4 regions of the Paenibacillus sp. FSL M8-0228 genome follow, and region 4 is predicted to be linked to each of the others. Evidence: riboswitches for the same ligand, from Rfam matches in the RefSeq annotation. Region 4 holds a riboswitch; each other region holds the start of a gene.

Region 1 (7,944 bases), 2.3 Mb from region 4:
AAATCAGCCTGGTCCGCGTAAAAATCAGGGCCGTCGGAAATAATGAGCAACGTGAGTACGGATGCCGCATGAGGTTGCTGCATAGAGGAGGATTACTGTGGCTGGCGTAAAAGATTATATTAACCGCAAAGCTGCGGATAACCGGGATAAAATCGAGTACCATGTGGAGCAGATTTTACAACTGATCGGTGAGGACCCCAAGCGTGAAGGGTTGTTGGAAACACCGGCACGCGTTGCGCGCATGTATGAGGAAATATTTGCGGGTTATGAGGTTGATCCCCGGGATGCGCTGGGTGTGACATTTGACGAGAATCACGAGGAGCTTGTGATCGTGAAGGACATCGTCTATTACAGCCAGTGTGAGCACCATATGGCTCCTTTCTTCGGAAAAGTGCATATCGGCTATGTACCCAGCGGCAAAATTGTAGGATTGAGCAAGCTTGCACGCCTGGTAGAGGCAGTGACCCGCCGATTGCAGGTACAGGAGCGTATTACTTCACAGATCGCTGATATTTTAAATGAAGCGGTCTCCGCTCACGGGGTTATGGTAGTCGTAGAAGGCGAGCACCTGTGCATGTGTGCAAGAGGTGTCAAAAAGCCTGGTAGCAAAACAGTAACGTCTGCGGTACGCGGTACGTTTCGTGATGATGCAGCGCAGCGCGCAGAGTTTCTGTCGCTGCTTAAGGATTGATCGAACATCGCAAGACGTTTATGTGATGAACAAAAAAGGGTGGTTTACGCATAGGCGTAGCCACCTTTTTTTGTTAACATCAGATATAAACGACGGGATAGCCGCCTTAAAATTACGATTAGCCTATGGATAACAGTTATTTTTATAGATAGGGGATAACGTATGGAGAATGTACATAGATCAACAGAAAAAACAACAGCTTTGCCTGAGTTGCAGTGGTTTGAAGCACCACTTGCGGACACTCAGGAGGACGTTTTGTCTCCGCTGGCTTGGGAGGAGCTGGCCTGTCGGCAAGTAGGGAAAGGAGCTGCACCCATTTTGCATCTTTGGCGGCATCCGTCAGCGCTTGTGATCGGTCACCGGGACCGCAGGCTCTCTTACGCCCCACAAGCGATGGAGCGAGTGCGCAACGCGGGAACTTCGGTATGCGTACGCCCCTCAGGTGGAGCAGCCGTCATGCTGGACAGGGGGGTGCTGAACCTGTCCTTGATCCTGCCGAATCCACAGCGGGCCATCAGCCTGCATGAAGATTTTCGGCTCATGGCAGCGCTAATTGCCGATGCGCTGGTTCCGTGGTCTGGCGAGGCGCAGACCGGAGAAATCCCCGGGTCCTTCTGTCCCGGGGATTACGATGTCAGCGTCCGGGGCCGCAAGTTTTGCGGCATTGCACAGCGACGTCAAGCCAAGGCGTATATCATCACAGCCTTCGTGATGATTGAGGGCAGCGGTGCAGAGCGTGCACAGGCGGTACAGCAATTCTATACAGAGGCAGCCGGAGATACTTCGACAGGCGTGCAGCAGCAGGATTACCCCCGGGTGAATCCAGCAACGATGGGTAGCCTGGCAGAGCTGGCTGGAGTGCCGTCTGTTGAGGCGTACACGGCATCTTTGCGCCGTGTCGTCGAGAGCCAGACAGCCATTTCACCTGCCGATAGCTGGCTGGTACAACCGGAAGGATGGACCGAACAAATGGCAGCGCTCAGAGAGCTATACGATTTGCAGGTGTAGTTTGTCTTTAGCTTAGAAGCCTATTAGTGCGTGTTCAAAAAGTCGGCTTTTCAGGACCGAGAAAGTTGGATGAAGCTAGGGACTGAGTAGCGGAGCGTAGACAGATCTACGTGAGCAACGGAAGGCCCGGCTGAATTCAAGATTCGACGTCGAATCCGCTTCTTGAATAGCTTCGTTATGGAAAGACGACTTTTTGAACAACCTCTAGAAGGGTTGCCATCTCAGCTTGGAGGCTTGATCGTAGCGTGCTTCCACTTCAGGCCAGTTAACGACATGCCACCAATCCTCAATGTATTTGTTGCGCTCGTTTTGATGCTTTAAGTAATATGCGTGTTCCCACACATCTATCGCCAGCAGCGGAATGGACTCCCATTGAGTCAGATTCTGGTGCTTTTCGGCCTGCAAAATTTCAAGCCGTCCCGCGCGCGGACTCCATACCAGGATCGCCCAGCCGCCACCCTCGACCTTTTCGGCTGCCGAACTGAATTGTTTTTTGAATGCATCGTAGCTGCCAAAATCTTTTTTAATCTGTTCAGCCAGCGGTCCGCTTGGGTTTCCACCGCCTTGAGGACTCATGATCGTCCAAAAAAGAGTATGCAGATAATGGCCTGCGCCGTTGAATGCCAGTTCGCGTTCCCAATGTTTTACGAGATCAAAATTACCTGTTTTTCGGGCTTCTTCCAGCTTCTTTTCCGCTTTATTCAGGTCATTCACATAGCTCAAATGATGCTTGTCATGGTGAATGCGCATCGTTTTTTCATCAATATACGGTTCAAGCGCATTATAGGGGTAAGGGAGCGGTGGGAGTCGATGTCCTCCAATAGGAACCGACCGGCCGATTGAGGTTTTTTCCGTTGCCGAAGGTTGAGCCTGGCTGGATTTGACGCCTTTAGTCGTCCATGTGCCTTCTCCCCTTATGCCTGCCTGACGTTCTCGAAACGCTTCCTCTGGGTAATTCTCACCCTCTGTCGCTACATGATACAACCCAGCAGCCCTTGCGATGGAGCCAGGTTCTTGAAAGGGGGTTGTCGAGATCAGGAAATATTGGCTTTCATGTGCCGCGTGTAATACAACTCCAGCGGATTTTGGCTGCTGACGCAATGCATGACTGTGCTCGCTCAGCAGACCGAGCTGCCGTACATACTCCTGTGACTGGCGGTTTGCGGTTTGTAGCAAATCGTCCAATCGACGATTTAATTCTTGTGAGTCAGGCTGAGCGTTTAATGCTGACTCTGACGATGGCATCTTTACAGATGATGATGCGTCTAATCCCCTTGACTGTTTTGGAGGTTCAGTGAATTCGTGTGTATGTGCTTGTGGGGCAGCCGACAGCTGTTTCCATTCCTGATGCCACGCCTGATCTGCCGGATCAAGTGCGCTCCGTTGCTCTTCAAGCAACTCTATGGCGGTGCGTTCCGTCTGTTCGAATACAGTCCGCCAATCATCCAGCAGCCGTACATAAGTAGGCTCCAGTCCCTCGGTAGCGGATTTAATCACTTCCACATGCCAACTTTCCTGCTGCTTCCAATGCCGAATTTCCTCCAGCACACGTAAGGGCAGGAAAGACCCATAAGTACTCAGCATCGTTTTATACCTCCCGTATCCCACTATGGCTATCCGGCGGATCTGGCAGATCTGCCCTGGATGCATACGTACCCAGTATATTCGCTGTCCTATCGGGAATATGTCTATGAACTCGCTTAATTTGGTCACATCTGTTACGTAGAACAAGAATACCATGGTAAACGAAAAAGAAGCCCAGCTACGGCACGGGTTAGTGTCCGTAGGCAGGCTTCTTCAAGGTGAAGAATTAAATACAGTTTTTTTGAAAAATAATTCTTTACTTTGTAGTCGTTTGTTTGTGGGCATCAGCGATCGTTTTCTTGTCCTCCAGCTCCTGTACACTGCTTAGAAACGTCGATACCCGCCGTAGATATTCACGGGGATGCTCTCTGAAAATAAGCTCATGTATTCCGTTTTTGACAATCCATACACTGGAAAGTGGGTTGGTTTGATTGGCAGCGAGCTTTTCCGCAATAGGATAAGGAGCCTTTTCATCCTGTGTACCATGCACAAACATGATCGGGAACGGATAGTTTTCCTTTTTAACCTCCTGATATGGAATCTGATGCAAGCTGGTGCCGTTCAAGACTGGAAACAGCAACTCCAGAATTTCCAAAGACGGATGTCTTGGCAGGTTAATTTGATTGTGAATGTTATGGTACAGCGTATCCGGCTCCAACAGGAAAGTGCTGTCCAAAATCATTGCGTCCACATCCTTGGTTTGCAAGCCCGCCTGAAGAGCGGTTCCTGCCCCCATGGAGAAGCCCCATACGATAATCTCCGACGAGCCGCGTTGCTTCGCAAGCTGGATCGCTCCGAGAAGCTGCTGGGATTCCGCTTTGCCTCCGGTTGCGACTGATTTGCTGTTTTGTGACGCGAATCCATAATCGAACATGACCACATTAAAGTTCAAACTGTGGGCATAATGCGCCAGATCATACATGGGAATCCAGCTTTCTTCGCGGTTAGCTCCATAACCATGGCTGAAAATAATCGTTTTCCGCGATTGATCCGCCGGGATATACCAGCCTTGTACCATGCGGCTACCATCCTTGGCAGGGAAGCTGACTTCCTCATAAGGCATGTTTTTGGCCTGCATCGGATTAGAGTACAGCGGCGCGACGGTAGGATTCGTAAGTACCCATGCGATGTAAGCATGCAAGGCAATAAAACAAAACAACAGAAAAAAAACGACCGACAGCAGCAGAGCAATCACAACGTGCTTGAACCGCAGCAGACGGGGATTAAAGAGTGGGGTGGACGGCTCCTGAACAGCGGTCTGTAGCTGAGAGTTGCGCTGGGATGTAGAAATCATGTAAGAGCCTCCTTATATAAAATTGATCTTCGTTTCAATAGAATTTAGGTATAATTCCACTTGAAAATGATAGTGTATATCCGTATAGATACCTATTATCGTATGATGGGGGTTATCCAAAGTCAACGCCTGAACCGGAAAAGTAAAAATGATGCAAAGAATTGTCGATGTTTGTTCTCGTTCTGTAATATGGTTGTCACAAAAACATCGGTTTACAGTAGCCGCGACTATTCTATATAATTTATGTAACCATGTTTCATAGTGTGAAACGAATATGGATACAAGAGGAGCGGTTCACGAATGGAAGACCGTAAATTAACCGTTCGCGCTGTAGAGCGTGCACTTGATATATTGCTGTGTTTTACCGCAGATTCGGATCTTGGCCTAACGGAGATTGCCTCCAAAATTGGTCTACATAAAAGCACGGTTCATCGGCTGCTGACTACGTTGGAGGATCGGGGCTTTGTCGTTCGGAATGCCGAAACGGAAAAATATCGACTTGGCTTCCGCATTTGGGAGCTATCCACACATTTGTCCCAAAGTGACGAGCCGGCGGTGTTGTTACAGCCTGCAATGGAAGGACTGCGTGACCGTCTGGGCGAAACGGTCAGCTTGTACTTACGGGACGGCAGCATGCGTATTCGCATACAAGCCGTGCAGAGCAATCAGGCGATCCGCAGGGTTGCGCCTGTGGGTGCGCGTATGCCGCTGGCTGTAGGAGCCTCCAGTAAGGTGCTGGCTGCCTTTATGCCGCCGCAGGAGCTGGAAGCCCTGCTAAGCGGGAATGAATGGCCGCCCTCGGTAGACGCGGAGGTCTATAAAGCCCAGCTGCAGGACATTCGCGAGAAGGGCTATGCGACCAGCTATGAAGAACGGGAGCCAGGGGCCGCTGCTGTGGCAGCACCAATTGTGAACCGGAAGGGACAGGTCACTGCGGCTTTATCTGTATCCGGTCCGGTCAGTCGGCTTGCACCCGAGACGCTACATGACTTTGCTCCGATTTTGATCGAAGCGGCGAAGGAAATGGGGCTTATGCTTCCGTAACAAGAATGAATGCAGTTGAAGCAAGCAAAGTGATTTGGTGAGGAGCGTCTTCTTGCTAAATGGAACCTAGAAGGGTTGCCAAAGCCATAAATTTGAAGTAGTCTGATAAGGATGGCGGGATGTCTGTTATGTCCGCCTCATGTGAATAGAAGTATCGCAGTTACTGGGGGAGCCTGTAATGCCGGGCTGAGATGGAATCGTGTAAGATTCCGGACCCTTTGCACCTGATCTGGATCATACCAGCGTAGGGAAGTAATCGGCCATTGAAATGTATACGCAGCTGCTGTCTACGGTGACGCATTGGAATAGGATTATTCCACATGTGCACGGTCTGGATAGCTGCCTCGTTAGATTAGCCGGTTCCCTCGGGAACCGGCTTTTTTGCATAGATCAGCGCCACCCTGGGAATGGTTCCGGATCGGTGTGTCATTTCATCGAAACAGGAGGAATGGACAATGAAGCCGACAGAAGTAGAAGGAACAAAAGGAACAGAATTTAAATCAGCAGAAGTAAGGTTGGCAGGAACAAGGGAAGTTGGGGTAGAGAAGACAAACGGGGAGCAAGCCAGTGGGGTAACGCCCTTTCCAGGGAGCCGTAAGGTATATATTCAAGGCTCGCGGCCGGACATTGCCGTCCCAGAGCGGGAAATTGCTCTTCATCCTACACATACGCCGCAGGGCACGGAGCATCATGAGCCATTGCGTGTGTACGATACGAGCGGTCCCATGACTGACGAAGCCTATCAGGTCGATATCCGTCAGGGCCTGCCTCCATTACGGCGAGCTTGGGCACTGGAACGGGGCGATGTGGAGGCTTACGAGGGACGCGCCGTCAAACCGGAGGATAATGGACTGAAACCTGGCTCCAAACGGGAGACAGTTGAATTTCCCGGCGTGACCAACCGTCCGCTTCGTGCTTCGCAAGGTCGTACAGTGACGCAAATGCATTATGCACGGCAAGGGATCATTACGCCCGAAATGGAATTTGCGGCGATCCGCGAAGGGGTGGAGCCTGAGTTTGTACGGCAGGAATTGGCGGCTGGACGAGCCATTTTGCCTTCGAATATCAATCACCCGGAAAGTGAGCCGATGGTCATTGGGCGTCATTTTCACGTGAAGATCAATGCGAACATTGGTAATTCTGCGGTTACCTCCTCGATTGAGGAGGAAGTGGAGAAAATGACCTGGGCTGTGCGTTGGGGCTCGGATACAGTTATGGACCTATCCACAGGCCGTAATATCCATACCACACGTGAATGGATCATTCGGAATTCTCCTGTACCGATTGGAACTGTGCCGCTGTATCAGGCACTTGAAAAGGTGAACGGCGAAGCAGAAGCGCTGACGTGGGAGTTGTATCGCGATACGCTGATCGAGCAGGCGGAGCAGGGAGTGGACTATTTTACAATTCATGCGGGTGTATTGCTGCGGTATATACCGATGACGGCGAATAGAATGACGGGAATTGTGTCCCGTGGCGGGTCGATCATGGCAGCCTGGTGCCTTGCGCACCATCAGGAGAATTTTTTGTATACACATTTTGAAGAAATCTGCGAAATTATGAAAGCCTATGATGTGGCCTTTTCTCTCGGGGATGGTCTACGTCCAGGTAGTATCTATGATGCGAATGATGAAGCACAGTTTGCAGAGCTGGAAACGTTGGGCGAGCTAACGCAAATCGCATGGAAGCATGATGTTCAGGTCATGATTGAGGGGCCGGGACATGTCCCTATGCATAAAATCAAAGAGAATGTGGATTTGCAAATGGAGATTTGTAAGGAAGCTCCTTTCTATACCTTGGGACCGCTCACGACGGATATTGCCCCCGGATATGATCATATTACCTCAGCCATCGGGGCGGCGATGATCGGTTGGTTCGGGACGTCCATGCTGTGCTATGTTACGCCTAAGGAGCATTTGGGTCTTCCGAATAAGGATGATGTCCGTGAGGGTGTCATTACCTACAAAATTGCGGCACATGCTGCCGATCTGGCGAAGGGCCATCCACGGGCGCAGCAGCGGGATGATGCTTTGTCCAAGGCACGCTTTGAGTTCCGCTGGCGGGATCAGTTCAATCTGTCGCTTGATCCCGAGCGGGCCTTGTCCTACCATGATGAAACGCTACCAGCAGAGGGAGCCAAGGAAGCACATTTTTGCTCGATGTGCGGCCCCAAATTTTGTAGTATGCGCATCACGCAGGACATTCGCGCCTATGCAGCGGATAAGGGGCTGAACACCGAAGAAGCAGTGGCCGCTGGGATGCGTGAGAAGGCAGAGCAGTATCGGGATGGCGGTCAGTAAAACGAATGTGTGAGTTTAGGAAC
Region 2 (7,944 bases), 2.7 Mb from region 4:
TCATTTTGGTTGTCCTCCCTGTAATGTTAAACCTTTTACCTAATATAGATACAGTGTATCACCAAGGAAACACCGTTTCTTATATAGTACACTGTATCCAATTCTCTTCAAAACGTCAATCTTTACTTTTTAAAAAAAACGGTCGTAAACTGCTTCCGGGCTTTTAACGTCCCTTACCAAGTAAAATTGGAGACTGGATGGCTTTGCTTGCCAGAGCTTGTTCAGGTGGGCAAGCATGACCAAAAAACGCGAGTTGCAGGGGTGAAATAACCTCTGCACTCGCGTTTTTTACATTAATGCTAATACGACAGCCTTATTTAAGCTCCAATTTTTATAAACTACATCTACTTAAATTTGTTCCTGACTATATTACGCTGCTAAGCATAAAATTGGAGGGCGGACCGGGCTCCGGCTTGCCAAACAAATAACCCTGAGCCAGTGACACACCTGCTTCACGACAAAATTCAAAATCCTCTATCTGCTCTACTCCTTCAGCCAACACTTGGCCTCCAAAACGAAAAGCCGATTCTACAATTCCTGTGATTTGCCGCTTCTGATTACTGTTACTATGACAGCCGTCAATTATGCTACGGTCAATTTTGACATAATCCGGCTGAAGGCAATTCATAAGCTCTGTCGTAGAATAGCCTGCCCCCACATCGTCCAGGGCAACTGAAACTCCTCGATTACGATACTGCTCAAAGATATGATGCAAAAAATTAAGGTCGTCTATCTCTTCCGTTTCTACGACCTCAAATACAAAATCCTTCGTACTCATGGATAACCGATTAATCGTCTCAAAGGTGTGATTCAAGCAATAAGCCGGATTATAAATGGTGGAAGGGAGAAAGTTAATAAAACGTTTAATCCCCGCCGGAAGGCATGTTGCACTTTTTTCAATAGCGGAAAAACGAGCCGAGCGATCCAGATGAGCATGCAAGCCAGCTTCACGGGCGATTTCAAACAGTCGGAAAGGCTGAAAAGGTCTCTCCGCATGTGACGGACGCAGCAAAAACTCAAACCCGATAATATCCAGCTTGTGGTCAACAATAGGCTGCATATGGCTGGAAAAACTTTGATCCTTAATAATACTCACGATATCCGGATGTTGCAGTCTGGCTTGCAATTGACTAAATAAAAGCCAGTCCTCATATCCTTCGACATGATGCAAGCCAGTCACCACAACTTGTATATGGTTCAAGTATTCCTGCGGCAGACGAGCCAGTTCGTTAACCAGCTGTTCCAACTCTGAACGGCTGTCATAGCGAAACTCTATGCCGCCCTCACGCTCATGTTGCTGCTTCATTTGTTCCGATAGCATACCCAAACCATCTAATGCTGGAGTAAGCGACACCCTGGAATACCTAATTCTAAGCAATCCTTGATCCTTTATAGGTAATATGATGCTGCAATTGCTGCATGTCATAATGGTCCTCCTCGGAACAATTTTCCGGTTTTTTCACCATTATATCACAAATAACTAGAACAAAAGTACTATATAATTACGTTTTTTTACAAAAAAGCAGCTTATTCTTAACGATAACTTAGGACTTAAGTACATATTCGACAAAAACAAAACCTTTTTACACTCATAATAATTCGGGGCCGTTTTTTTTGATATTAAAAAAAGCAGCAAATCTCTTGGTTAAAGAGACTTGCTGCTTCATTCTGATATTGAGTGAAAACTAAAATTCGAAGTTATTTGGACGCCTTTGGCTTTGTTGTTTTAGCTGGTTTAACAGCCGCCGGTTTGGTCGTTTTAACAGCTGGCTTTGCTGTTGCTTCCGCGGGAGCCACAGCTTCCTTTACAGGAGTCGTTGCTGCACTAGGCTTAGCGCCAGCTTTTAAGCTGTATTTGGCAAAACCGTCTGCCGCGCTGCTCAAGTATGAAATTTGTTGATTGCCTGCCAGCACGTCTTTGGCATCAGGAGAGGACTCGAAAGTAACCTTTGCCTGACCAAAAGGAGCAATAGACCAGTTGCCATCCGCCGATGGATTAATCGTTCCGTTCGTACGGATATAGTCAACAACGACTTGACGACTTTCATCCGGTGCTGCCATCACAATTCGTTTGCCATCTGGGTTGGCCAGTTTGGATGAGGAAGCACGATAGTTATTGGTGGCTACGATAAATTTCTGCGCAGGATCAATAGCCTTCCCATTGTATTGCAGATCCTTGATACGATGCGCTGAAGAATCAATAATAGTTCCCTTGGCATCATATCGTGCAGGCTGCGTTACATCAATCTGGTAATTCACACCGTCAATGACATCGAAATTGTAGGTTGGGAAATCTTTGTTGATCAGCGATTGCTCCTCAGTTTGCTTCGGATCAATACGGTTGAACTGACCCGCAGACCACTCCAGCCATTCCTGAATTTCAGCACCGGTCACTTCTACAGCATGAACCGTGTTCGGGTACACATACAGGTCGGACACGTTTTTAATCGCTACCGTACCTTCAGGAATATCAGTGTAATACTCGGCTCCGTTTCGACCGCCGGCCTTGAATGGAGCGCCTGCCGACAATACTGGAAGTTTTTCGTATTCAGTTCCTTTGAGATGGTTTTGAACATACCATTTCTGTGCATTCGTCACAATTTGAATGGAAGGGTCGTCCTGCACTAATGCAAAATAACTGGTAATTGGCGCCGTCGTTGTTCCTACAGGCTGGCGAATATAATCCAGCGTTCCTTGATGCTCTTCTTTGACCGCATCAATCAGTTTAAATTCAGGGATAAACTGCACAGTCTGATTAGTGGTGCTCACAACCGGACGCACTTGAGATTGAGAGTTAGTCACGTTCCACTCGCGATTTTTCTTTTCTAGGCTCAGGTCAATGATACCCAGATCCTTGCCCCATGAGGAAGCTTCCACGGCTGGTACCCCATTAATGGTTCCCTTATCCAGATCTACACCCTTCATATCTTTAAAATCAGGGCCAGGGAAAGATTTATGAGCATGCCCAAACAGAATAGCGTTAATTCCGTCCACCTGGCTCAAATACTTAACGGCATTCTCCATCAGTGGCGTTTGTGGCACATCCTCATAACCGGTATGCGCAAGCACGACAATAATGTCAGCACCTTCCGTCTTCATTTGAGGAATAAACTTTTTCGCCGTTTCCACAATATCCTTCGTAACGACTTTATCCTTCAAATTGGCTTCATCCCACTGCATAATTTGAGGTGTGACCAGACCGATCACACCCACTCTGAGTGTATGCTCTTCGCCCTTCTCGTCCGTTACTGTTTTATCAAGAATCTGATAAGGGGTAAAATAATTCTTAGTAGCTTGGCCCCCTTTATCAACATAAACGTTCGCATTTACATAAGGAAAATCAGCTCCCTTGAGCGATTTGTCCAGAAAGTCGAGACCGTAGTTGAATTCATGGTTGCCCACTGTAGCTGCATCATAGCCCATCAGGTTCATCATCTTGTAGACCGGATGGACACCGCCTTCTTTCTCAAAGGTTTTGTTGCGGGCCATATAATCGCCTAATGGGTTGCCCTGCAGCAAATCACCATTATCGAACAGCATACTGTTTCTTGTTTCACTACGTGCCTTCTGGATCAAGCTAGCTGTACTAACCAAGCCATACTCGTTGGTTTCTTTGTCCGAATAGTAATCGTAGTTCATCAGGGACGCATGGATATCCGTTGTTTCCATGATCCGCAAATTCACCGTAGCGCTATCACGAGAATCACTAGCTGCCCAGGATGGAGCGGCTGAAAACACCAGCATGCTACAAGCTACAACTGCTGCTGTAAACCCTTTAAACCAATTTTTACGTAATAACAAAATATACCCCTCCTCATTAAGGTGTATGCCTCATATACATACTTTTGCACATATATGTAAGCCTTGAACTCACCATTTCTATTTTAATCCAACGCCAGACAAAAGAGTAGTCATTTACTTAAAATTATTTATGAAAAAATAATTAATTTTCTCAAACATAAAAAAACCAGCAAACCTCCTGAAAAAATTGGAGATTTACTGGCTTATCCATTTATATTCGTATTATTTCTTCCACACCTGGCGCTCCGTTTGCTGACCCACATACTCAATGCGAGTCGGATTCACGTCCAGAATGACATAATCGGGATCGTCCGGTCCGGAAAACCACTCCTTCAAGGAGTCGTTCCACACTTGTTTGCGTAGCCCCTCATCAGCTGTAATTTGGACGGTAGCCTCCACTTCAACAACTTCCTTCGTACCGCCAACCTCATAACCCAGCAGCAGATAAGCATTCGGATTGTCCTTTAGCTCATCCACTTTATGCGTTTTGCGATCTGTCGCCAGATGAATGTTCATTCCATCGTTAAAAAGGGCCATATAGCGTACTTTCGGTTTGCCACCCTCTACCGTACCTAACGTACAAAATTTGTTGTTATCCAAAGCCTTCACAATGGCTTGTTCCAGTTGGTTGCGATCCAATGTTTCCGTTTTACCCACAGTACAACAACTCCTTTTCACGAATTAGAATTCTCTACGCCATGCCATTGGGCACCAGCCCATCTGAACCTACCTGCGCAGCTGTTCTGAAAATAACATGACCGGATCGAATCGGATTGATTCATACTCATTTTCAGATCAAAGCTCACAGTAAAAGTGTACCCTGTCGTTCGGCAAATGAACCGTTATCTCTCCCTTCATGCTGGACAGACCTGCATTCAAAGCATATAATCGTCGTAGTAAACCCGAATAAATGAACCCATTAAACCATACAATGCCAGGGGTGCTGGAATCGGCCGGCTGAGAGTGTGTCCCAAGACACTGACCCTTACAACCTGATCTGGGTAATGCCAGCGTAGGAATGCTTAAGCAAGATGTGCCTTTTTTACATAGGACCATCCCTTACTTTGGTATATACAAGCGCAAGCGTCCCGGAAACTCGGGGCGCTTTTTTTGTTGAGGATTAAGTTGTTGGAAAGATCGCGTCCGGCAGATGTTATTTTTATGAAAATGGGAAACTTAAGCTGTCTGATTGGATGGATAACGGGTAATCAAAAGGAGAGAACACTAACGATGAAGCGCATGAAAATATTAAGCCTGGGACTGATCAGTCTGTGGCTCTTGGCCCTGACCCTGACCGCTTGCGGTGGAAGTCCCCCTACATCCCAAGAAGCGGCTTCCGCTACCGACACTCAAACGTCTACTCCGGCAAAGGGGCTCAAAGATGTTAAAATCGTGCTCGACTGGACACCCAATACGAATCATACGGGACTCTATGTCGCCAAGGACAAAGGATTTTACGAAAAAGCAGGTTTGAATGTCCAAATTGTTCAACCTGGTTCAGGCGGAGCCGATCAAATGGTTGCTTCTAATGCTGCACCTTTTGGTATCAGCTACCAAGAAGGCGTCACACAGGCCCGCACGCAAGGTGTGCCGCTTGTATCCATCGCTGCGGTGATTCAGCATAATACCTCAGGCTTCGCAGCCCCGGTAGATCGCGGAATTAAGAGCCCGAAAGATTTTGAAGGTAAAAAATACGGCGGTTGGGGCTCTCCCGTAGAAGAAGCGGTCATGAAATCCATCATGGATTCAGACAAAGGCGATGTGAGCAAAGTGAAGATCGTCAACATGGGCAATGCAGACTATTTTACAGCCGTGAAGCGGGATATCGACTTTGCCTGGATTTTCTACGCATGGACCGGAATCGAGGCCCAACTTCGAGATGAGCCATTGGATATGCTGTATGTAAAAGATTATTCCAAAAGCCTCGACTACTATACGCCTGTAATTGTGAGCAACGAACAGACGATAAAAAATGATCCCGAGCTGGTCAAAGCGTTCATGGACGCTACCGCCCAAGGCTATGAATACACTATCGCCCATCCGGAAGAAGCCGCGGACATCTTAAGCAAAGCTGTACCGGAGCTGGATAAAAAACTGGTACTTGCCAGCCAAAAATGGCTAAGCCCACGTTATCAGGATGATGCCGCGCAATGGGGCGTGCAAAAAGCGGAGGTATGGCAAAACTATTCGGACTGGATGTACGAACGCAAGCTGCTCAGCAAGCCTTTGGAAGTCGATAAGGCCTTCACAAACGACTTCTTGCCCAAGCGCTGACCATTTGTTAAACCACTAAATAAGACTGAACTAGAGAAGTGAACGAAGCCCTACTACGCAGTCGGATGGTGCTTCCCATCGCCACCGCCCCGGATTTCTTAATAAAAACTTATGATTAGTGTAGAAATCCGGGGAGGTTATGCTTCCGAAGCGAGCTTTCCTACGGAAAGCTTTTAAAGCGAACGCTAACGCTTGTACAGCACCATTCCGCCCACTTCGTTCTCGTTCAACTTGGTTTATTCTTTAGTTTCATATTATCTAAGCGCTAAGTAGGTGCGCTTGTGTGTTAAAAATGCCGCACAAACCAGCTTTAAAAATAGGGTGCTTTTAAGGCGGGCAGCAGCGGAGCGGTTCATTTGAATCTGGAGAAGCGGAGCGTTCGCCTTTGCAGGGGAATTCTTACCTTTGAAAACTTAAATAATCCAAGAATCCCCCTGCAACAGCGATCGTAAGACCAAATGAAACGCGGAGCGGTCTCAAACGCCTTAAACCACCCTATTTTCTCTAAAACACTCCAAATGAAGGACAGGTGAATTTGCATGGCTAATACACTGCTCAGTATTCAAGTAATCCCTAAAACTCCTAATAACGAGGACTCTTACCCGTATGTAGATAAGGCGATTGAGGTCATTCAGCGCTCCGGTGTCAAACATCAGGTGAACCCATTGGATACGACCATGGAGGGCGAGCTCGACGAGTTGCTGAAAGTGGTTAAAGAAATGCATGAGGCTTTGACGGAAGCGGGCAGTCCCAGCGTCATTTCACAGATCAAAATCGCACATAACCCACAAGGCATCAGCATGAACAAGCTGACCGAGAAATATCGCCCATGAATCCGAAAGGCAAGAACGCATCCTGGTGGAAAAGCGTATGGCCGCCCCTTGTGGCGGTCCTCTTCTTTTTAGCAGCCTGGCAGGGGGCGGTTTCCTATTTACATATTGAATCCTGGCTACTGCCAGCTCCATCCCTCATCGTACAGGAGGGCATGGCCCAGACGGCGCTGCTTGGTGCCCATACATGGGCTACAATTCGCCTGACACTTGTGGGATTCGCTATAGGGACAGCAACGGGACTGTTGATCGCCATCGTTCTTCATACCATTCCTTTTCTCAAATCCGCCCTGTATCCGCTGCTTATCCTGAGCCAAAACATTCCGATCATCGCCCTGGGGCCGCTGCTCATGGTGTGGTTTGGTTTTGGCATGCTGCCCAAGCTGATGGTCATTACCTTAGTATGCTTTTTTCCCGTGGCTGTAGCGACCATGGACGGGCTGACACGGACGGACCGTATGATGATGAACTATATGCAGATGTCGGGTGCAGGTCGCATGGCTATTTTTATGAAGCTGGAGTTGCCACACTCGTTGCCGCAAGTATTCTCCGGCATCAAGATTGCTGCCACCTACAGTGTGATGGGCGCAATTATTGCCGAATGGATTGGTGCGAGCGAAGGAATCGGATATTATATGCTGCTGCAAAAATCGGCCTATCGCACGGACCTCATTTTTGCCGCCATCGGCATCATTGTCGCGCTCAGTTTACTGATGTTTGTCATCATAGTACTACTGGAAAAATGGCTGGTTCGCTGGAAACCGGATCAGGAATAGCTTCCTCCTTGAATTAAATACAGCAAAGAAAGGACGTGGCACATATGAGTCTGCATCCGACTGACTTATCATCACACAACGTTGCTAATGAACAACGAGCCGGGGACCAGCAGAGTCCTTCGACTGCCCCTTCTGCTCTGGAATTGGACGGGATCAGCCTCGCCTTCCGCGAAAAGCGAAGCTTACTGCCCGTGCTGCAGGATGTATCCCTCACAGTCAAGCCGGGAGAATTCGTTTCTCTCATCGGTCCGTCAGGCAGCGGA
Region 3 (7,944 bases), 1.3 Mb from region 4:
TTGCAGAATGGCTCGACGTGCTTCCTCAATGGTATGGGCAGAGACGCCTAGAATTCGATTTCCGATTCGCTCGCGGACGGTTTCGGCAGATTCATCGTCCTGACCGATGTGAACACCGTCAGCATCGATTTCAAGAGCCAGCTCCACATCGTCATTGATGATGAAGGGGACACCATCGTGGCGGCACAGTTCCTGTAGCTGGCGCGCAAGTTCGAACATAGGGATACCCGTTAATGCGCCATGGCCTTTTTCCCGGAACTGGACCATGGTTGCCCCGCCAGCCAGAGCCTCCTGCACGACCCAGCCTGGTTCCGCTAGGCAATTCACGCTTCCAAGCACCAGGTACATCTGTAGCTGGCGGCGCACCACCTCTGACAACATTCTGCCGCTCATAGAAGCATCTCCTGACGACGACGGAAGGCCCAATGATTGGTGGGCCCATGTCCCTGTCCAAGCTGCAAAGATTCCTCAATCGCCGCCTGGATGAAGGCTTTGCCATTCGAGATAGCCTCCGGTACAGACATCCCTTTCCCTAATTCCGCGGTAATCGCTGCCGAGAAGGTGCACCCAGTTCCGTGTGTATGGACAGTCCGTACTCGCTTGCCGCTCAGCTCTGTAAAGGCGGTTCCGTCAAAGAGCAGGTCAACAATCTGTTCGCTGCTCTCGCTCTCGTCAGCGTGGCCACCCTTGATCACAACGAATTCTGATCCCATACTGCTAATATGTCTTGCAGCCTCGCGGCGATCCTCCATCGTACGGATGCTGATCCCTGTCAGGGCTTCCGCCTCCGGGATATTCGGTGTAACGACCAGGGCCAAGGGGAGCAGTTCGTCCTTCAAAGCCTGCACCGCTTCCAATTGCAGCAGTTCAGCGCCCCCCTTCGCAATCATCACGGGATCGACGACGACCTTTTTCCAGCCGAACTTTCGGATCTGCTCACTCACAAGACGGATGATACCCGCATTAAACAGCATGCCAGTCTTCAGGGCATCCACTCCAAGGTCTAATCCTACAGCTTCGATCTGTTCCGCTGTTGCTTCCTGTGGCAGCGGATATACGCCGTGGACCCCTAAGGTGTTCTGTACAGTAATGGCCGTAATAGCTGACATGCCGTATACGCCAAGCTCTTGAAAGGTTTTGAGATCGGCTTGAATTCCGGCCCCGCCGCCACTGTCTGAGCCGGCAATCGTCAGTGCTCTGGGTACACGAGTGTCTGTCATCGCGCACCACCTGCTGTAGTTGTTCCAGCTTCACGGATCGTGACATGCCCCTCTAGCGAACCAGTATGTAGTTTGGCGAGCTCGTCGAGAAAGGCAATCTGGAAGCTGCCTGGCCCTAGCTCTGCGGTACGTGCTGCGGCTCGGGAAGCTGCTGCACTGTAAAATGCCAAGCCTGCTGTACCTGCGAGCAGCAGGTTGGGTTCAACAGCTGCAAAGGCACCTAACACAGAGGTCAGCAGGCAGCCTGCTCCGGTTACCTTCGTGAGCAGTACGTCTCCGCCGCTTATCATTCGTGCTTCGGCCCCATCGGTGATGACGTCTTCTTTTCCAGTGATGACAACCATTGTATTGAGCACTCGAGCAGCCCGAATTGCCAGATCGACATGGCCGCTGTCAGCACTGTCACCAGCATCTACGCCTTTAATCTCACGCGCTTCTCCAACAAGATGCGCGACTTCGGCCGCGTTGCCTCGTACCAAGGAGATTTTGACTTCATTCAGGATTCGCAGTGCAGACTCGGTTCTAAAGCTCGTTGCTCCCGCACCGACCGGATCTAGCAGGACTGGAACACCGTGTGCATTTGCTGATTGTCCAGCAATGATCATGGCATCCACCAGTTCGCGGTTCAGCGTACCGATGTTTAATACGACGGCTCCCGCTATTTTTGCCATGTCTGCTACTTCCTCGGGTGCATAGGCCATCACTGGGGAGGCACCCAATGCATACAGGCCGTTGGCGGTAAAGTTGGTGACTACCACATTGGTGATATTGTGAACGAGGGGTTTGCTATTTTGTACCTTCGTTAGGAGATCCGAATAACTTTTTTCCCATGTACTCATCATGATTATCCTCTCTATAGTTGGTGGTTTAACAGGACATTAACCGTACTTCACTCATCGAATTGACAGGCTGACTATTCCAAGACCGCTGCCTGCATCTGGACCGGCCATTCTTCCTGCTTATAAGCCATGTCCCAGAACTTATATTCCAGCTGGCAGCTCAGTATAAAATGCTCAATCATCCGCTCCCGCTCAGCAGCCGTTGCCCCTTCCGCCCAAGCATCTACACGTTCTCGGAACTTGAGTGTTGTATCATCAAGCTGGTCTCCATAAAAGCCAATCCATTCATAGAACGGATGGGACTTATCCGGCTTTACTTCATCTAGCAGCCTGCGGCCAATCTCGGCATACGTCCACATACATGGCAGCAGCACAGCCAAGATCTCGCCCAGGTTGCCCTCATGCGCAACCGTCAGCATGTGCCGGATATAGTGATGAGCCGACGGAGCGAGCGGATATCCCTGCAATTCTTCATAGGTCACCCCTGCGACAGCACAGAAATTTTGATGCGGATGAACCTCGCTGTGGAGAATAAAAGAGATTTGTTCATTAAATACATCCATGTCCTCCCGATTCGTGCATTTGGAGATTGCGATGCCGTATATCCGCATGTAGGCGTTCAAATATTCAAAGTCCTGTTTTACATAGTGAATCAGCTGTCCCCTTGTCAAACTTCCTTCAGCAATACCTCTCACAAAGGGATGCTCAAAAATCGCTTGAAAAATGCCGTCCGCCTGCCGACGGAGTTCTTGTGTAAAACTCAATTTCGCCACCTCCATAAAATTGAAGAGCAAGAAGTCCTGTAAGAATATAATTCCGGAACAACGCTAAAAAGCCGCCCCAGAAAAATGGAGCGGCTTCAACAATAGGCCCAATACGCAAAAAACGCTTGAAACCTTATATACGAAGGCTCCACTTTCCTACGCTAGTACGAACTAGATCAGGTTCAAAGGGTCCAAGATACGTTCTTGTCTCAGCCATAGCGGCTCCCCTAGTGGACTTCTATTCTTTTGACTATTACTGTACATACGTTCATACGCTATGTCAAACATGTCTATCTGGTCAAGGGCCAAACGACAGAGCTGAAGTTCGCTTCCGAGAGGGAAAAAGGCGCTGGAGAAGATCAGTTCCGTATACACGAAGGAATTCGCGGCAGGCTCCAATGTCTAAATAATCAGCATTTATACCAATAGAGAAATCAGTACTGGGAGTGTAACGAGCGATATGACAGCACTGATGACAAAGGAGGAGGCTGTTTCTGATTCCAGGCTTTCAAAACGGGTGGCGATCATAGCAGCGACTGCTGAACCCGGGAAGGAAACGAGCAGAACTGCCTTCACAGTATCTGCAGACGACAGACCGCACAGGTAGGCGATCAGCAGCATTAATAAAGGCTGTACAATTGTTTTTAACAGTGCGATGGCAAAGGCACTTACACTAAAACTAATGTTGCGTACGCCAATGGTCACTCCGACAGCGAATAAAGCGGCCCCGGACGTAATGTCTCCGATTTGATTCAACGATTTGTTCAACAAATCCGGTGAATGGAAGCCGAACAAGGTCAAAATTACACCAATCAGTGGAACCAGCGCCAGCGGTTCTTTTAATCCATGAAGAATGGAGTCCCAGATTAACCTTCCGAGGTGACCGTTCCGTTCTTTGCCTGAATTCCTGCTGGCTACGGTAGCTATAATGGTAGCCGCCGGGTCAAGGACGGCATTGACTACGATCCCGGTAAGCGCAATCGGAATGGCGACAGCAGCGGAACCGTAGATGGCTCCAAGCACAGGAATGCCCATAAAAGCAAAGGTCGGCTGTGCCGAGTTCAAAGCAAACATGGCGGCATCCTTGACCGACTGCTTCCCCGCAAAGCGGGACAGTAGAAGGAGAACGGTAAAAAAGCCGACAATGCCAATGAACAGGGCCAGCAGGAATGGCCATTGCTCGATGAGCGCTTTCCTGTCCGTTGTCGTAATACCGATGAATAGATGCGCAGGTAGTGCAAATTTGGTAACGAGCGCATTTAGGGTCTTGGAGGAAGAGGCATCAAAGCTTTTGTAATGCCCCGCTAACCACCCTAAAATAATAACGAAAAAAATCGGCACCAAAATGTACAAGATATGTCCGACACTCATAGATTGATTCTCCTTGCTTGAACTGACGTATTCTGCCTGTCTGAACAAGGCAATCCCTTTCCTAAATGGAGCATTAGTGAGGGTGATGAATTACACTTTCCACTGCTTTGACCTTGACATATTCGGGTTTCCACATTGCATCCCGTATAGCTTGTTCAACATTTGAAATGTGTGCCTGAGCTACCTGATCCTGAATCGCTGCTTTCGCTACCGCAACCGCAACAACGTACGAAACATCACGTAATTTTTGGATATGAGGGAGCAACGCACCGCCAGGCTTATTCGAATCTACGCCATTGGCAACGGCATCTGCTGCGGCTGTAAACATCGCAGGGGTAATCCTTTTGGCTTTAACCACAATCGCACCCAGACCCAGTCCCGGGAACACAAAGGCATTGTTCGCCTGTCCAATTTCAAATTTCGTACCGTTATAAGTGACGGGGTCAAAGGGGCTTCCGGTAGCAATTAATGCCTTGCCATCGGTCCACCGTATTAGATCCTCAGGTGTAGCTTCTGCAAGATTTGTAGGATTGGACATGGGCATAATGATCGGGCGTTCTACATGCTTCGCCATCTCTTTGATGATCTCTTCAGAAAAGGCACCGGCTACTCCAGAAGTTCCGATTAATATGGTAGGCTTCACCTGACGGATGACCTCCAGCAGCGGTATTTTGCCGTCATCCGACCGCGTCCATGAGCTGACTTCCTCTTTTTTACGTACATACGGTTTCTGATATTCCAGTACATCTTCCATATCGTCCGTTAACAGCCCACGGTAATCAAAGGCCCAAAAGGACTTGAATGAATCTTCCGCGGAAAGGCCGTCCTCGATCATAGCGCCCCGAATTTGGTCAGCGTTACCGATCCCTGCTGCTCCTGGGCCGAAGACAAGTACCTTTTGCTCACGCAGCGGAGTCTTGGTGACACCCACCGCCGAAAGAATTGCAGCCAAGGTCACCGCTCCTGTACCTTGTATATCATCGTTGAAGGTGAGTATACTTTGACCGTATTTTCCTATAATATGGCGTGCATTTACGCTACCCACATCTTCCCAATGTAAAAGCGCCTTCGGGAATTGTGCTAACGTTTTGCTGATAAAAGTATCAATAAACTGGTTATAGGCTTCTCCGCGAACCCGTTTATGGCGGTTTCCGATGTACAGTGGATCATTCAGCAACTTTTCATTATTCGTACCTACATCCAGTACAATGGGCAGCACCCGCCCGGGATGAATGCCTGCCGCAGCCGTATACACTGCAAGTTTGCCAATAGCAATGTTAATCCCCCCGACACCCCAGTCCCCAATCCCCAAAATACTTTCGGAATCCGTTACGACGATCAGATCCACATCTTCACCACTCAAACCGGAATTATAAAACGCTTGTCCAATACCGTTCGGGTTATCTATCGACAAATATACGCCCCCAGGGCGGTTGTACTCGTGACTATATTCTTGAATCGCGGTTCCGACGGTCGGTGTATAGACTACGGGTAGCATTTCACTTAAATGATCGGTTAGTAGCCGATAGTAGAGGACGACATTTCGGTTGTGGAGGTCGTTGAGAGAAGCATTTTTACGTAGCATGGTAGGTTGTGCCAGAAATTGCTGATATGCTCGTACGCTCTGTTTCTCCAATGAAAGGACGGTTGGAGGAAGGATTCCATCCAAACCCAGTTCTTTGCGTTCTTCTTCTGTAAAAGCAACGCCTTTGTTCAAAAGGGGATTTGCCAACACATCCTTCCCCCGTAAAGGAGTAGATAATGACCCATCGCGATTGACATAAAATGCTTCCATAGAAAGACCTTCCTTCTGTTCATTTACATAACTATTCATAACGAAAGATGACATGTTATCCATAGTATGGACGTGCCAATTTGTTTTATTCGTTTATTTATATATGACAAAATAACCATATTCATTTCTTTCTATTGATCTAAAAGGACCAACTTTCGATATGGATTCGCTAACTAATACTAAGGATTTTGGTTCTAATGAATCAGGTCTAAATACTCTGTTTTTATCAAATATGAAAATCAGTTTTTCTTCTCTTATTCTCTTATATATCATGGAGTGTCAGCTATTTTGTTAAGAAAATATGAAGTATTTGGACATTAATTTAATCCCTATAAACAAACATTCTTAATTCTTTTTCAACAAAATAGAACTATTCGGGGGAAAAGGAGAGGTTTGTGTGCAGGGACCTATAGCCATTTTTAGCGATAATGACAGGGCTATTGATTATCCCAATGTAATTTGTTTTTACCAATATATACAGTGCAAGGACACGGAGGCAGCTTCAGTCTACGAGAACGCATGTTGCTGCTTGATTGATTATAGGGAGCCGGGGGAGGCGGTGCGGAAAGCCAATCAGATCCGCAGCCAATTTCCGCAAATGCCATTGTTACTGGTGACGGATGTAACATTTCCGTTCAGTGATCAGCATATGGTGCAAATCACCGGAGTAGGCCGTTTGCGGCTGCTATTTTGGCAAGCCAATGACACCGAAGAAATGCTTTCGGAAATACAAAGCTTGCTCTATCCCGAGTATTCGACCAAAAGCCAACATATTGCATTTATCTTGTCTGTATATAACGAAGAGCAACGTTTTGTTCATGTCAAAACCTTTGCTGAACGACTGCAAGCCTTTATCCGCAGCCATATTATTGAAGGTTCGATTTATCTCATTGATGATGGCAGCCACGATGGCACCCATGCCTTGATTAAAGCGCTGGAGGCAGCAACGGACTTGTCCGTAAACCGGATTAATCAGAATCTTAGTCCGCTGCTTCAAACAAGGGAATTGGGACGCAATACACGTAAGGCAGGGACGTATCTGGAAGGGATGCGGACCATTGGTGCGGATTACTACGTATTTGTGGACGCGGACGACTCTTTTTTTATTGAGGATATTGCCAGAATGATTAATGTTGTTCAGCAGGGCTATTATGATGTCGTGATCGGAACCAAGGATATGACCGCCGAGAATCGGTCTTTATTGCGATCTGTTGTCAGCTTTGGTAAGCGGGTCATTTCCCGTCCTTTTTTACCCACAGGTGTGGTGGATTCCCAGACTGGGCTTAAAGTGATGAGTTCGGTTGCAGTGAAACGGATGTTTCCGCATTTAAAGGAACAGCTCGGATTGGCGCTGGATCTAGAAATGATGTTTATTGCCAAGCGACTCCAGCTTCGTGTGCTGCAATTACCCGTCAAATGTATTGACCGCGATGGATCGCACATCCATGTCTGGAAGGATTCCATTCGTTTTTTACGCTCTATCATTGATATTTGGCGACTGGATCGGCGGGTGAGATAACAACGTGAACAACCGATTGCGTTCGTTGATGTTTCCTCTCTTTAATGTGCTGCTTAACGGGTTTAATTTTTTCTTCCACATTGCAGCGAGCTGGTATCTTACCGGACAAGCCTATGGTCAAGCGAATGCGCTGCTGGCCCTCTTTGCACTGTTGTCCGTTTTGGGCTTATCCATCCAGCTATTGACCGCCAAGCTGGTATCCAAGGGTGACAAGATGCTTGCGCTACGTAGCTTACCGCTCGGTTCTCTATTACTAAAAGCACCTTTGGTGCTAACTGTGCTTGCCACGATCATTTTACTCATCATTCATCCGTTATTGCGCTCGCTTTTAGGCGTCGATTCCGCCCCGCTATTCATGCTGTATGGCTTGATCGGCCTACATATTTTGGTGAGTTCGTGCCGTGGAGATTTACAGGGTAGGGAACGCATGTTGGCG
Region 4 (7,944 bases):
CGCGTTTATCCAAGGCATTCCGGTTGGAGACAGGTATTACAATAACTATGGATTTGGTGGTGGGAGAGTCGTTAGAAAGCAAGACATTATCGGTGGCATAGAACCAGATACTGGAATAAAGTATTTTTATAGAGATTCATGTCCAGCTCCCTTTAAAGCGAGTGAACGTTTCACGGATGAAAAATCTGCAGCAGCTGCGGGTTACTTTGAGTACAAATGTTATAATGGCTTAAAATAATCACCCTCATGGGTGGTTTTTCTTTTTTTAGGCAGATCCATACCAAAAAACCTTAAAATTCACTGTTTTCAATATTCCGATATGGTTGCAGAATGTGCTACAATAAAGCTTTGAGAGAAACGAAATGCATATGAAATAAGAACAGTCGGCAATGCCGATGACAATAAGGAGCCAAAAACAGCTTATGAGTTTATTGACTGTAGAAAATGTATCCCACAACTTTGGGGACCGCGCATTATTTAAAAATGTTTCCTTTCGATTGCTTGCGGGGGAACGTGTAGGTTTGGTAGGAGCTAACGGTGTTGGTAAATCGACACTCATGAACATTCTCACTGGAAAATTGCTTAAGGATGAGGGTAAAGTGGAATGGACTCCACGTGTGCGTTACGGCTATCTGGATCAGCATACCAAGCTGACACCGGGCAAAACGGTACGTGATGTATTGAAGGATGCTTTTCTTCCTTTGTTGGAATTGGAAAAGGAAATGATGCAGATTACTGACAAAATGGGGGATGCTTCTCCTGATGAGTTGGAAGTGTTGCTGGAACAGATGGGTGAAATTCAGGAGCAACTGGATATGGGGGATTTTTACCTCATTGATGTGAAGGTTGAAGAAATGGCGAATGGACTAGGTCTGTCGGCCATAGGACTGGATCGGGATGTATCCGCACTTAGTGGCGGGCAACGGACAAAGGTTCTTCTTGCTAAGTTGCTGTTGGAAAAGCCGAATGTCCTGCTGTTGGATGAGCCTACCAACTATTTGGATGTAGAGCATATTGAATGGCTTACGCGCTATTTGAAGGACTATCCCTATGCCTTTATTCTTATTTCACATGATACTGAATTTATGAACCAGGTCGTTAATGTTATTTACCATCTTGAATTTGCCAAGATGACCCGTTATTCAGCTAATTATGAAAAGTTTCTCGAAATGGCGGATCTGAACAAAGCCCAGCATATTGATGCTTATGAGAAGCAACAGGATTTTATTAAGAAACAGGAAGATTTTATTCAGCGTAATAAAGCGCGTGCCTCTACGTCAGGCCGAGCAAAGAGCCGTGAAAAGCAGCTTGATCGGATCGAACGTATTGATAAGCCTGAAGAAGCCGCAAAACCAACCTTTCAATTCAAAGAGGCACGTGCAAGCGGAAAGACGGTATTTGAGGGTATTGATTTTGAGATTGGTTATACACATGCCCTTTTGCCTAAAATGTCCATGACGATTGAACGTGGCGAAAAGATTGCAATTGTCGGCTACAATGGTGTCGGTAAATCGACATTGCTCAAAACCATATTGGGAAAAATTCCGCCAATCAGTGGAAAAACTTATCAAGGTGATTTTTTGCAGCCCGCTTATTTTGAGCAGGAAGTAAAGGCCGAGAAAATTACACCGATTGACGATGTGTGGAATGAATTTCCGCATTTGAACCAGCATGAAGTACGAGCGCATTTGGCGCGTTGCGGTTTGAAAAATGAGCATATCACGCGTCCGCTATCTGCGCTCAGTGGTGGAGAACAGGCTAAAGTCCGTCTTTGCAAACTGTTAATGCGTGAAAGCAACTGGGTACTGTTCGATGAGCCTACCAACCACTTGGATGTTAAAGCAAAGGATGAGCTGAAACGTGCCTTGAAGGAATACAAAGGGACCGTATTGCTTGTATCTCACGAACCGGACTTTTACGAGGATTGGGTAACCAAAACGTGGAATGTGGAAGAGTGGTCAAGTAAAGTTAACTAAAATCAGCTAAATCCAGTTCCAGCAAATTTCACACGAAGTGGGGTTTGCAGAATTAGAAAAATATGCTAAGCTATCTTTAGCTTATACAATAAAATAGTCACACTAGGGGAGCCGCCCATGCGGCTGAGACGGAATAAATGGATTTCGGACCCTTTGCACCTGATCTGGGTTATGCCAGCGTAGGGAAGTGAGCGCCGTACAAACAAGGCAACACCATCTTTATTTTTGTTTGTGCGTGGGACGATACACGTATACGGATTCATGGTCCGTTCGATTATTGGACGTTCGTTAAACCACTTCCTTGGGGAAGTGGTTTTTTTGCGTTTCGTTCATTTTAAGTAGTTCGAGCTTCCGTAGACGATTCACATATAATCCCCTTTCATTCCTGCTGGTAGACGTGGCTGGCTAAGCTTAGATCCTTTAGTCCAATGTGAGGTGAAGACAAAATCGAATTACACGCAATTTCGATGGAAAAGGGCACTTTTGCACAAGCCGCCCAAGTGGCTGCTGTGATTTGTCCGTATGTTCATTATGTACACGCACGTTTAAAACAGAATGGTGCCTCTGCATTGCTTTCTTTGACTCGCAGCCTGGTGGAGCAGGAAGTTCCTTTGCAACAAATTGTAGTAAATGATCGTGTGGATGTAGCTTTACTTACTTTGGTCGGAGCCGTTCAATTACCAGCTAATGGATTACCTGTTGTGGATGTGAAAAGCCTACTTCCAAAGGGTACACGCTGTGGAGTGTCTGTACATTCCTTGGAGGAGATGCAAATTGCTGAGCGGGCAGGAGCGGACTATGTACTTTATGGTCACGTATATGAGACCCATTGTAAGCCCGGTATTGTACCGCGGGGTTTAGCTCAGCTTGAACATATTTGCAGGTTGTCGAACATTCCGGTGATTGCGCTAGGCGGCATACAACCGCATCATATCCCGGAGCTTTATAGGGCCGGAGCAAGCGGAATTGCGGTGATGTCTGGTATATGGGAGGCTGAGTCGCCCGTTGCAGCTGCAATGGAGTATAGGCGAATGGCAGACCTTGTAGTTCACAGCCTGTAGCGAGAAAACGAGAGTAGAGGCAAGCTGAAAGCAGAAGGGTTTATGGAGAGGAGATACGGAACAAATGCTAAAGATACACACAGAGGAAAGAGCGATTGGACACGCTGAATGCTTGGTCATAGGTGGAGGTGTCATCGGCAGTTCCATTGCTTATCATGTGGCCAAGGAGGGAAGAAGTACGATTATGCTGGAACGATTGATCCCGGGTGAGGGAGCCTCAGGAGCAGCGGTTGGAATGCTGGCAGCGGAAAGTGAAGAGTTCACCGACTCTGAGCTATCACGATTTGCTCGCATAAGTCGAGATGCATTCCCTGAGCTTGTCTGTGATCTAGAGCGTTTGTCAGGTATTTCGGTGGAATTCCGTACTGAAGGGTTTGTGACCCCTTTCCGTACGGAGACTGAAGGCCAAAAACGCTGGAAAGCTGCTAAAACGCGAAAGGGTGATTGTCCTATCTGGTGGGATGCGAAAGAATTGGCCCGACGAATTCCAGGTTTGGATGAACAAGCGATCGGGGCAATATATCGTTCAAAGGAGACACAAGTGGCTCCTGTCCAGCTTTGCCGTGCTTATGCAGGTGCTGCTGCGGTGCTGGGAGCAACGGTATGGTCTGGTACACAGGCAGAGCAACTGGTCATACAGGATGATCGAATTTGCGGTGTCCGCACAGATAGTGGTTTTTTTTCCTGCGATCAGGTCATTATTGCCGGAGGCTTGGATAGCATGAAATTGCTAGCGCAGGTTGGGTTTGAATATCCACTTTATCCGGTCAAGGGCGAAGCGGTAGCGGTCTCCTTGAAGGATCACCCGTTAGAATATACCATTTATGCTGATGATATTTACCTCGTGCCTAAACAGAATAACGAGCTTTGGATTGGGGCAACGAGCCTTCCACATCAATATGACGAAGAGGTGACCGTAGGAGGCTTGGAGGGGTTGTTGGCACGTGCCTCTGCCTGGCTGCCGCGCGTCCGTGAAGCTTCTTTTATACGCGCTTGGGCGGGCTTACGTCCGCAGGCTGTATCAGGTCATCCTTTTATAGGCATTGTTCCTGGGGTCGAGGGCGTATATGCTGCAGTCGGGCATTATCGCAACGGTGTCCTGCTGAGTGATGCTACCGGGCGTGCGATGGCAGCTATGCTTAATGGGGCTTGTGCAGCAGAACTTGGGATAAGTAGTTTTTCTTCTGAGCTCCTCAAGGAGAAAAGCTTATGAAGCTGACGATTAACGGCCAGAGCCTGACCTTTTCTAATCGAATCACTCATGTGAATCAATTGCTACATGAGCTTGATGTAAAGGTGAAAACCGTAGTGGTGGAGCTGAATCGGCATATATTGACCCGTGAAGATCATGATGAAGCGGTACTGAAAGATGGAGATTGCCTAGAGATTGTACATTTTGTGGGAGGCGGTTGATTATGTTAACCATTGGAAAAGCATCTTTTACCTCGAGGTTATTGTTGGGAACAGGAAAATTCTCTGATCTGGATATCCAATCCCAAGCCGTAGAGGCTGCTGAGACGGAAATATTGACGTTTGCTGTACGGAGATTGAACTTGGAGGAACGGGATAAGCAGCATTTTCTCGATATGCTGGATTTGAGCCGGTATACACTTCTTCCCAACACAGCAGGGGCTACAACAGCAGAGGAGGCGATTCGTATTGCCCAATTGGCAAAAGCCTCCGGCCTGTGCGATATGATTAAGGTGGAGGTCATTGGGGATAGCAAGACACTGCTGCCGGACCCATTTGAAACGTTGAAAGCTAGCGAAAAGCTGTTAGAAGAAGGCTTTATCGTGCTGCCCTACATATCGGACGATGTGATTCTAGCAAAGAGGCTACAAGAGCTTGGAGTACATGCCGTTATGCCTGGAGCTTCACCGATTGGTACAGGACATGGTTTGCTTAATCCGTTTTCATTAGGTCTAATTATTGAACAGGCGGAGGTTCCGGTTATTGTCGATGCGGGTATTCGCTCACCCGGTGACGTGGCAATGGCGATGCAGTTAGGGGCAGATGCTGTTTTGTTGAATACAGCCGTATCAGGAGCGAAGGACCCGGTAAAAATGGCCGAGGCCATGAAACTGGCTGTTCGTGCTGGAAGATATGGTTTTGAGGCGGGGATGATTCCTGTAAAACGTTACGCTTCAGCAAGCAGTCCGATAGAAGGTATGGTTCAGGCATGAAGGTAACTGACAAATCCGGTGCAGGAGGAACACATTCAAGTGACCGTTATTCCAGACAGGAAAGATTCGCGCCCTTTGGACCGACAGGACAACGTCGGCTTGCTTCTTCCCACGTACTAATCATAGGTGCCGGAGCGTTAGGTACAGGTATTGCGGAAACGCTCGTTCGCGGGGGTGTAGGTACAGTGAGCCTCGTAGACCGGGATTATGTGGAATGGAGCAATTTGCAGCGCCAGCAGCTTTTTCAGGAAAGTGATGCTGCGCAAAGATATCCCAAAGTAGTAGCTGCTCAGCGAAGATTAAAGGATATTAATTCGGAAACGGTTATACATGCACATGTACTGGATGTTGGGGTGGAAGAGCTGGAAGAGTTGATCCAAGGGGTAGATCTCTTGATGGATGCAACCGATAATTTCGATACCCGACTTCTTATGAACGACATGGCACTCAAGCATCGGATACCTTGGATTTATGGGGGATGTGTAGGCAGCTATGGTGTAACCTACACCATTTTACCGGGTCAAACGCCTTGTCTTCACTGTCTGCTGGGAACTGTACCGTTTGGTGGGGAAACCTGTGATACCGCCGGGATTATTCCGCAGGCTGTACAGATGGTCACGGCTAACCAAACTACGGAAGCCTTCAAACTTCTTGGCGGATATCCGGAAGATTTGAGAGGAAAGTTACTTTCGTTTGATTTGTGGAAAAATGAGTATGTAGCGATAGCGGTAGATAGCGTTAAAAAGGAGAACTGTCCTTCTTGCGGCAGCCAACCGACGTATCCCTATTTGTCGGCCTCTCATCGGCAGAAAACAGATGTTTTGTGCGGTAGGGATACCGTTCAAATTAGACCAGCAAACCCGATCCATCTGAATCTTGCAGAAACGGCAGATAGATTTGCTTCTTTGGGAGAAGGAAAAGTAGAGCGAAATCCGTTTTTGGTTTCCTTTAGTACAAGCGAGCATCGCTTGGTTGTTTTTGCAGATGGCAGAGCGCTGATCCATGGGACAAAGGACGTGGCAAAAGCAAGAAGTCTGTATCATCGCTATTTGGGTTAAACGATAAAAGCAGAAAGCCATTCTTTGGAGAATGATTTTCTGCTTTTTTGTTACAATAATATTAATATGCTTTAATGGCTTATAACACAAACTTGTTCGTATCCAATATGTAATGCTATGTCCAAACCAGGTGGGTGAAAAGGTGAGCCCGTTAATTTTGCTTGTGGATGTAAATGAAGCGTCTCCCGTAATTGTTCGTCCATTGGAGCAGGAAGGTTATCAGGTGGTTCATGTTAGCAATACGACGGATGCAAGCTCTTATGTAGCCCATAATCCTGTGGATTTGCTGCTGCTCAATATAAAAGATGAACAGACAGTTTCGCAAGGTTTACTTCGCATATTGCAGCAATACCATCCTCATGTCCCGCTATTAGCAATGACTTCATCGGATGAGGAGGACCATATTGTTTCCTGTTTTGAACAAGGAGCACATGATGTGATCGTTCTGCCCTTTTATCCTAGAGTTTTTCAGGCTAGAGTGGCTAATTTATTGCGGATTTTTGGTATTGAACGTGATGTGAAAAGGGCAATCGAGGCGGGTGATTTACATATAGACAATGCAAGCAGATTGGTGAGCAGAGGGGGACAAAAGCTGGAATTAACTCCGAAGGAATTTGATCTTTTACTTCATCTGGCGATACATCTTAACCAAGTTTGTAGCAGGCAGCAAATTCTGAAGGATGTTTGGAAACATGATTATATCGTTGATACGAACGTTGTAGATGTCTATATCAGACATTTGAGGGTTAAAGTAGATAAGGGATATAAGTTTAAAATGATCCGTACGGAACGAGGTATTGGTTATTCACTCAGAACACCAACCGTATCAGAATAGTATTAGGTATAAAAAAAGCCGGAACTTTTCGTCCCGGCTCGCATATTTCAAAATGAGTTTCATACTACAGCACGCGGCGTGCTTTAATGTATGTTCTTTTCCAGTTGCCAGAGTTCAAATCGGAGATGGTCACGCCAGGTCCGCCGTAAGTGTGTAAAATTTTACCCCCGCCCATATAGACTGCTACGTGGGTAATGTTGCGTCCTGTAGCACGACTACCGCTTGAAAAGAAAACTAAGTCGCCTTTTTTCAAATTGGACTTGGATACGGCATGTCCAACTTTAGACTGTTGAACAGAAGTACGCGGCAAATTTACTCCGTATTTCTTGAATATGTGCTTCATGAAAGAAGAACAGTCAAAATTACGTGTAGTGCTTGTGGAAGCTCCAAACTTATAAGGAGTTCCCATATATTTTTCACCGTAGTTAATTACTTTTTGGCCTACCGAAGTCGTAGTGGCGGCTTGTGCCGTATTTGTTCCCTCAATTGCAAAAGTGCCAAAGCCGATCGTGGCTGCGACCCCTGCTATAATTACCTTTTTTATGATTTTCTGCATATTCATGTTGTAAGTACCTCCAAAAATTGATTTGTGCAATATTTTGCTGAGTTGCTAACTAACTGACAGCGTTGAGTATAACAGTTTTGAAGCCGCCTAATAGTTGGAAAAGAACGCTCAAATGCTTGAGGGACAAGACTTACACAGCGATTATTAAAAAACGATTAAAAATTACAATTTGTAAAAAATATATCGATTCATTGATCTCTATAAACGGAAAAACCCTTGTTCATCAAGGGTTTTGAGTGAAAAACAATTTATATAATGGTTACAAT

Evidence for each region. Region 4 has a riboswitch for thiamine pyrophosphate ahead of MKY98_RS13995 (thiamine phosphate synthase). Riboswitches for the same ligand answer to the same signal wherever they lie in the genome.
Region 1: linked by a shared signal. The riboswitch ahead of thiC (phosphomethylpyrimidine synthase ThiC) and the one ahead of MKY98_RS13995 (thiamine phosphate synthase) in region 4 are both predicted to bind thiamine pyrophosphate.
Region 2: linked by a shared signal. The riboswitch ahead of MKY98_RS02140 (ABC transporter substrate-binding protein) and the one ahead of MKY98_RS13995 (thiamine phosphate synthase) in region 4 are both predicted to bind thiamine pyrophosphate.
Region 3: linked by a shared signal. The riboswitch ahead of tenA (thiaminase II) and the one ahead of MKY98_RS13995 (thiamine phosphate synthase) in region 4 are both predicted to bind thiamine pyrophosphate.

What each region holds. Positions count from the first base shown of each region.
Region 1 covers NZ_JBBOXA010000001.1:871,529-879,472, forward strand. The annotation lists gene MKY98_RS03965 (YneF family protein) at 1-43, shown strand, start outside; gene folE (GTP cyclohydrolase I FolE) at 98-691, shown strand; gene MKY98_RS03975 (lipoate--protein ligase family protein) at 854-1,699, shown strand; gene MKY98_RS03980 (Fe-Mn family superoxide dismutase) at 1,904-3,283, opposite strand; gene MKY98_RS03985 (alpha/beta hydrolase) at 3,540-4,577, opposite strand; gene MKY98_RS03990 (IclR family transcriptional regulator) at 4,878-5,621, shown strand; TPP riboswitch at 5,777-5,889, shown strand; gene thiC (phosphomethylpyrimidine synthase ThiC) at 6,077-7,921, shown strand.
Region 2 covers NZ_JBBOXA010000001.1:475,230-483,173, reverse strand. The annotation lists gene MKY98_RS02160 (zinc-dependent alcohol dehydrogenase family protein) at 1-4, opposite strand, end outside; gene MKY98_RS02155 (EAL domain-containing protein) at 365-1,426, opposite strand; gene MKY98_RS02150 (bifunctional 2',3'-cyclic-nucleotide 2'-phosphodiesterase/3'-nucleotidase) at 1,699-3,801, opposite strand; gene MKY98_RS02145 (pyridoxamine 5'-phosphate oxidase family protein) at 4,024-4,458, opposite strand; TPP riboswitch at 4,728-4,837, shown strand; gene MKY98_RS02140 (ABC transporter substrate-binding protein) at 5,032-6,075, shown strand; gene MKY98_RS02135 (MTH1187 family thiamine-binding protein) at 6,615-6,908, shown strand; gene MKY98_RS02130 (ABC transporter permease) at 6,905-7,681, shown strand; gene MKY98_RS02125 (ABC transporter ATP-binding protein) at 7,726-7,944, shown strand, end outside.
Region 3 covers NZ_JBBOXA010000001.1:4,489,855-4,497,798, reverse strand. The annotation lists gene thiE (thiamine phosphate synthase) at 1-393, opposite strand, end outside; gene thiD (bifunctional hydroxymethylpyrimidine kinase/phosphomethylpyrimidine kinase) at 390-1,220, opposite strand; gene thiM (hydroxyethylthiazole kinase) at 1,217-2,062, opposite strand; gene tenA (thiaminase II) at 2,134-2,823, opposite strand; TPP riboswitch at 2,960-3,062, opposite strand; gene MKY98_RS20225 (AEC family transporter) at 3,241-4,194, opposite strand; gene MKY98_RS20220 (NAD-dependent malic enzyme) at 4,268-5,989, opposite strand; gene MKY98_RS20215 (glycosyltransferase) at 6,387-7,508, shown strand; gene MKY98_RS20210 (transporter) at 7,513-7,944, shown strand, end outside.
Region 4 covers NZ_JBBOXA010000001.1:3,173,109-3,181,052, reverse strand. The annotation lists gene MKY98_RS14005 (hypothetical protein) at 1-238, shown strand, start outside; gene MKY98_RS14000 (ABC-F family ATP-binding cassette domain-containing protein) at 423-1,976, shown strand; TPP riboswitch at 2,071-2,179, shown strand; gene MKY98_RS13995 (thiamine phosphate synthase) at 2,444-3,037, shown strand; gene thiO (glycine oxidase ThiO) at 3,102-4,250, shown strand; gene thiS (sulfur carrier protein ThiS) at 4,247-4,450, shown strand; gene MKY98_RS13980 (thiazole synthase) at 4,453-5,220, shown strand; gene MKY98_RS13975 (ThiF family adenylyltransferase) at 5,217-6,278, shown strand; gene MKY98_RS13970 (response regulator transcription factor) at 6,421-7,113, shown strand; gene MKY98_RS13965 (C40 family peptidase) at 7,178-7,675, opposite strand.